Variovorax paradoxus: one gene and its partner. The protein of the gene in region 1 interacts with the protein of each later gene in a pairwise test. Links are inferred from orthologs where the notes say so. Each region holds a gene or a part of one and is shown on either strand. Other genes may lie near its edges. The genes, in order: cysE and cysK.

Region 1 (3,194 bases):
GCGCCGGCGGCGCGTGCGGCCTTGACGGCCACATTGAGCATGGGATGCAGGTTGGGGGACGACATTCTGGATTGTGAGAAGAACGGTGGAGGAGGTCCCCTGTAGGCGACCCTGCGGCCCGGCGATGCGGGCGGCGAGAATCGGTCATTTTACCGGCTCCGCCCGTTTCGTGCCTCCAAACCCTCCATGCGCACCCGTTTTATCCTGATCCAGACCAGCCACGCAGGCAATGTGGGCGCCGCCGCCCGCGCCATGAAGACCATGGGTTTCGACGACCTGGTGCTGGTAACGCCCCGGTGGGCCAACGTGCTGCGGCGGGAAGAAACCATACAGCGGGCAAGCGGCGCGCTGGACGTGCTGAACAACGCCCGCATCGTCGAAACGCTGGACGAGGCGCTCGACGGCGTGACCCACCTGTGCGCCACCGCCATGGTGCCGCGAGACTTCGGCCCGCCTACGCGCACCCCGCGGGAGCACCTGGAGCCGCTGGCCCAGCAGGGCGACCAGCACGTGGCCTTTCTCTTCGGCTCCGAGCGTTTTGGCATGCGCAACGAAGACGTCTACCGCTGCAACGTGGCCCTGAGCATTCCGACCGACCCGAAGTTCGGCTCTCTCAACCTGGGGGCGGCCATCCAGGTGATTGCCTATGAATGGCGCCTTGCGCTGGGCGGCTACGCGGTGCGCGACGCTACGGCGCCGGTGCAGGCGGCCGATGCGAAGGCGGTGGCCGGCATGCTCGAGCACTGGGAGCGCTCGCTGGTGGACATCGGCTTTCTGGACCCCCAGGCGCCGAAGAAGCTGATGCCCCGGCTGCAGCAGCTTTTCAACCGCGCCCAGCCCACCCCGGAAGAGATCCACATCCTGCGCGGCATCGCCAAGGCCATGGCCGACGCCGCAAACGCCCCGCGCAAGGGCTAAAACCCCATCGCGCGTGCGCGAAAGACCGCCGGCTTTAGACTGCGCGGCCCCTATCGATATAACGACAACAAAGGCAGCGATGTTCTCTCGTTTGCGCGCCGACATCCGGTGCATCCTCGAACGCGACCCGGCCGCGCGCAGCGCCTGGGAAGTGATCACGGTCTATCCCGGCTTTCATGCCGTGGTGCTGCATCGCTGGGCGCACGCTTGTTGGACGCACGGTTTCAAGTGGCCGGCCCGCTTTATCGCGCACGTGGCGCGCTGGCTCACGGGCATCGAGATTCACCCGGCCGCCAAGATTGGCGAGCGGGTGTTCTTCGACCATGCCATGGGTGTGGTGGTGGGCGAAACCGCTGAAATCGGCGACGGCTGCACCATCTACCAGGGCGTGACGCTGGGCGGCACCTCGCTCTACAAGGGCGCCAAGCGCCACCCGACGCTGGGGCGCAACGTGGTGGTGAGCGCGGGGGCCAAGGTGCTGGGCGGCTTCGAGGTTGGCGACGGCGCCAAGATCGGCAGCAACGCGGTGGTCATCAAGCCTGTGCCTGCGGGGGCGACGGCGGTGGGCATTCCCGCGCGCATCATTCCGTCGAAAGCGGGTGAGAGCGCCGATGTGGCCGCGCCGCAGAAGTTCTCCGCCTACGGCATCACGCAGGAGGACGACCCGCTCAGCCAGGCCATGCGCGGGCTGATCGACAGCGCCGCTGGGCAGGAGCACCAGATCGCGCTGCTGTGGCAGGCCATCGAGAAGCTGTCTGCGCACCCCGGCACCAAGGACTGCGTGCCCTGCGACGCGGCGCGCGACGAGAGCTTCGAAGCGGAGAAGCTCACCCAGCTCATAGGCAAATAGCAGAACCATGAAGACGCAAGAACTGCTTCAGACATTGCAAGCGCGCTTCGAGAAAAGCATGCAACGCCACAAGGGCATCGCATGGGCCGACGTCCAGGCAAGGCTCGAAGGCAACCCCGCTGCGCTGAAGTCGATTGGTGCCATGGAAGAAACCGGCGGCGAGCCGGACGTGATCGGCCAGGACAAGAAAACCGGGCAAATCACGTTCTGCGATTGCGCCCCCGAGAGCCCGGCAGGCCGCAGGAGCCTTTGCTATGACCGTGAAGCGCTGGACGCGCGCAAGGAAAACAAGCCGCAGGACAGTGCTCTTGGCATGGCGGCCGCCATGGGCATCGAACTGTTGACGGAAGAACAGTACCGGGAGCTGCAGAAGCTCGGCAAGTTCGATGCGAAGACTTCCAGCTGGATCGAGACGCCGCCTGACGTTCGCTCACTTGGCGGAGCGCTCTTCGGCGACCACCGCTATGGCAAGGTGTTCGTGTATCACAACGGTGCCCAGTCTTACTACGCGGCAAGGGGCTTTCGCGGGTTGCTTCGCGTGTGAGCACGCGGTCGATGTGATCGCGCACTGGATCACATCAGGGCATATCAGGACGAGCGTTTGGCGGATGTGTTGTGCAGCGAGCCGTGCACATGCCCCGCGTGCTGGCCGAAGGGGTCTGTTGCGAGCGTGGCGGTGTCCAGCTCCTGCAGGATGCCGCAGTTCTGCGCCGACTCGGCCCCGCAGCATTGCTGGCGCAGCGCCTTCAGCTGTTTCTCCAGCAGCTTGAGCTCCGAAATGCGGGCCGCCACGTGGCCGATGTGGTCGTCCAGCAGCTGGTTGACCTGGCCACAGTCTTCTCCCGGCGCATCGCGGAACCGCAGCAGGCTGCGGATTTCATCGAGCGTCATGTCCAGTGAACGGCAGCGGCGGATAAAGCCCAAGCGTTGCGCGTGCTCGTCGTCGTAGATGCGGTAGTTGCCCTCGGTGCGCGCCGGCTCGGGCAGCAGCTGTTCGCGCTCGTAGTAGCGAATGGTTTCGACCGGTGTGTTCGCGACCTTGGCCAGCTCTCCGATTTTCATGATGCGGCAAGAACGAAGTGAAGGAATTTGTCGTTTGACTCTACACCTGCTTCAGGGTTTCCAATGGCTTTCATGACGAACCAGAATGCCCTGAAACCCCTGGCGCCGCGCGCTCACGCCCCTGCCGAAACGGCGTGCTGCGGCAACTCCGCCTGCGGGTCGGCGTCCGCTCCCATCCAGATGGCCGACGTTCCGAAAGGCGCCTTGCTCTTTCGCATTCCCACGATGGACTGCGCCGTGGAAGAGTCTGAGATCCGGCGCGCGCTCGAGCCCGTTCGCGGCATCAGCGGGCTGCGCTTCCGGCTCGGCGAACGCACCATGGCCATCACGGCCGATGACGCCGCATTGCCTGATGCGCTGGCAG
Region 2 (3,276 bases), 3.0 Mb from region 1 along the record:
GAGCACGAAGGCGTTCGATTCGAGCTCGCGCTGCAGCGCGATGCCGGCGAGCGCGTCGCCCGCGGTCTCCGCCGTCCAGCCGGGAAAGTCGCGCGGGTCGATGCCCACCACGATGCCCGCGTTGGCGTTGCGCTCGTTGCGCGAATACTGGCTCATGCCGTTGGTGACCACGCGGCCCGGCTCGCTGGTGGCCGCCACCACGGTGCCGCCCGGGCACATGCAAAAACTGTAGACCGAACGGCCGTTGCTGGCGTGGTGCACCAGCTTGTAGTCGGCTGCGCCGAGCAGCGGATGGCCCGCATGGCGGCCCCAGCGCGCGCGGTCGATCAGGCCCTGGGGGTGCTCGACCCGAAAGCCGATGGAGAAGGGCTTGGCCTCGATGTGCACGCCGCGCTCGTGCAGCATGGTGAAGGTGTCGCGCGAACTGTGGCCAAGCGCCATCACCACGTGGTCGGCGCGTAGTTCGCTGCTTTGGCCGGTGGCCTGGTCGACCACCGTAAGGCCTCTAAGCTGGCCGTCTTCGATGCGCACGTCGGTCACGCGTTGCTCGAAGCGGATTTCGCCGCCCAGTGCCACGATCTGCTCGCGGATGTTCTCGACCACCTTCACCAGCTTGAAGGTGCCGATGTGCGGATGCGCGACGTAGAGGATTTCGGGCGGTGCGCCGGCCTTGACGAACTCTTCCATCACCTTGCGGCCGAGGAAGCGCGGGTCCTTGATCTGGCTGTAGAGCTTGCCGTCCGAAAAGGTGCCGGCCCCGCCTTCGCCGAACTGCACGTTCGACTCGGGGTCGAGCACGCTCTTGCGCCACAGGCCCCAGGTGTCACGGGTGCGCTGGCGCACCGTCTTGCCGCGTTCGAGCACGATGGGCTTGAAGCCCATCTTCGCGAGCATCAGCGCCGCAAAGATGCCGCAGGGGCCGAAGCCGATCACCACCGGCCGGGGCGCACCCTCGGGCGCGTGCGCCGGCGGCGTGTAGCGCATGTCGGGCGCAGGCTGGATGTGCGGATGGCCGGCATGCTTTGCGAGCAGCGCAGCCTCGAGCTTTGCATCGGTCAGCTGCACGTCGCAGATGTAGACCGTGAGCAGGTCGACCTTGCGCGCATCGAAGCTGCGCTTGAAGACGGTGTGGGAGGCGATCGCTTCGAGCGGGACGTCGAGGGTCCGGGCGATCAGGGTGACGAGCGCTTCAGGCGCGTGGTCGAGGGGAAGTTTGAGTTCGGAGATTCTCAGCATGACGGTGGCTTGTGGTTATCAAGCAGACCGCGGATTTTACGCGCCGCAGGCGCTATGAAAGAGATAGCTGGTCAGGCTGGCAAAAAGCCCTCGACCGAGAGGTAGCGCTCGCCGGTGTCGTAGTTGAAGCCCAGCACCACTGCATCGGGCGCCAGGGAGGGCAGCTTCTGCCCAATGGCCGCGAGCGTGGCGCCGGAAGAAATGCCGACCAGAATGCCTTCCTCTACCGCGCAGCGGCGCGCCATTTCGCGGGCCGGCTCGGCGTCGACCTGCAGCACGCCGTCGAGCAATGATGTGTCGAGGTTCTTTGGAATGAAGCCCGCGCCGATGCCCTGGATCGGGTGCGGTGAAGGCGCGCCGCCGGAGATGACCGGCGAGGCCACCGGCTCCACCGCGAACACCTGCAGCCTGGGCCACTTCTTCTTGAGAGTCCTTGCCACGCCGGTGATGTGGCCGCCGGTGCCAACGCCGGTGATCAGCACGTCGATGCCGTCCGGAAAGTCGGCCGCAATTTCCTCGGCCGTGGTGCGCACGTGCACATCGACATTGGCGGGGTTGTTGAACTGCTGCGGCATCCACGCGCCCGGGGTGCCGGCCACGATTTCCTCGGCACGGGCAATGGAGGCCTTCATGCCGCCGGCGCGCGGCGTCAGGTCGAAGGTGGCGCCGTAGGCCAGCATCAGGCGGCGGCGCTCCATCGACATGCTGTCGGGCATGACCAGAATGAGCTTGTAGCCCTTGACGGCCGCAACCATCGCCAGGCCGATGCCGGTGTTGCCCGAGGTGGGCTCCACGATGGTGCCGCCGGGCTTCAGCGCGCCGGATTTCTCGGCGTCTTCCACCATCGACAGCGCAATGCGGTCCTTGATGGAGCCGCCCGGGTTGGCGCGCTCGGACTTGATCCACACCTGCTGCTTCGCATTGCCGAACAGGCGGTTGATGCGGATGTGCGGCGTGTTGCCGATGGTCTGGAGGATGTTCTGGGCCTTCATTGGATCTCCTTGGGCTTTATGGGGCAGGGCAGGTCAATCGAAGCGCCATTGTGAAACGGGCCGCCAGCGGATGCGAGGGGATCAGGCGATAATTCCCTTCGTGAAGCACGCCAGACCGCCGCTGGTGCAAGCCCGAAAGGGGCGACGCCGCAAGGCGCCGCGTCGAAAGACCGCACTGGAGGAACGTCCGGACTGCACAGGACAGCGCAGGAGTTAACGACTCTCCACCGTGAGGTGAGGATCAGAGCAACAGAGACGAGCCGATTAAGTTCGGGTGAAACGGGCAATCTCTGCGCGCAGCAACACCAAGTAGGCCAGTATCGAGGTGGTTCCGCTGAGCTGGCGGGTAGGTGGCATCGAGCCGTTTGGCGACAAACGGCCCAGAGTAATGGCGGTCACGTTGGGGGCAACCCCAACGCACAGAATCCGGCTTATCGGCGGGCTTCACACTTTTTCTTTCCCGGGGCAGCGAGCCATTGCGCAGCTGCCGCGGAGCGTACGCTCAGCGCGTAAACAGCCAGCCGCCCTTGGGCTGGCGCATCAGCTCGTGGCGCCTGACGGAGCGCTCTTCGCCGTCGTCTCCCACGTACACCACGTCGAAGCGCAGCAGCTTGGGCGACACCATCTTCCAGTTCTGGATGCGCTTGACGGTGACGCAGGCTGTCTTGTCGTGGTAGTGCATTTCGGCCATGGGCCCACCCTGGAAGCCCGTGCCCTCGAACAGCCGCCCCGGCGCCGCAAAGGGGTTGAGCACGGCGCCGTTGCGGGCGGTGATGCAGCCTTCGGTCCGCACGAAAGATTCGATGGTCGGCGCCGCGCTTCGCACGATCTTGGCCACGGCCGGCGTCGGCGGCTTGGCGACGATCGCCTCGCGGATGCGCTCCACCTGCTCTTCGGTGATGGGCGCGAGCCCGCTGGATGAAACGACAGGTGGGGGTGCCTGTGGCGCGGGCGGCGCCTGGTTGGGCAGCAATGGCGCAAGATAACTGCAGCCCGCCAGCGCAAGAGGCGCTGTGCAGGCAAATGCGGCGGTCTTGATTCCGAACTT

What was found.
Region 2: the proteins of cysE (region 1) and cysK interact in binary tests that used the Escherichia coli proteins (3 or more experiments, as listed by UniProt). The link is inferred for Variovorax paradoxus from one-to-one orthologs.

What each region holds. Positions count from the first base shown.
Region 1 is NZ_CP046622.1:3,912,124-3,915,317, reverse strand. What follows is about bases 4-2,882. They hold cysE (serine O-acetyltransferase), read left to right. Parts: upstream 4-997; coding sequence 998-1,768; downstream 1,769-2,882. Other genes in these bases: cadR (Cd(II)/Pb(II)-responsive transcriptional regulator), read right to left, coding at 2,357-2,830; GOQ09_RS18215 (DUF4256 domain-containing protein), read left to right, coding at 1,776-2,312; GOQ09_RS18225 (RNA methyltransferase), read left to right, coding at 187-918; GOQ09_RS18230 (inositol monophosphatase family protein), read right to left, coding at 4-65. Also shown: more of GOQ09_RS18230, read right to left, coding at 1-3; GOQ09_RS18205 (heavy metal translocating P-type ATPase), read left to right, coding at 2,903-3,194.
Region 2 is NZ_CP046622.1:874,303-877,578, forward strand. What follows is about bases 269-3,229. They hold cysK (cysteine synthase A), read right to left. Parts: upstream 2,229-3,229; coding sequence 1,308-2,228; downstream 269-1,307. Other genes in these bases: GOQ09_RS04005 (NAD(P)/FAD-dependent oxidoreductase), read right to left, coding at 269-1,236; GOQ09_RS04020 (hypothetical protein), read right to left, coding at 2,731-3,229. In the rest of the region: more of GOQ09_RS04005, read right to left, coding at 1-268; more of GOQ09_RS04020, read right to left, coding at 3,230-3,276.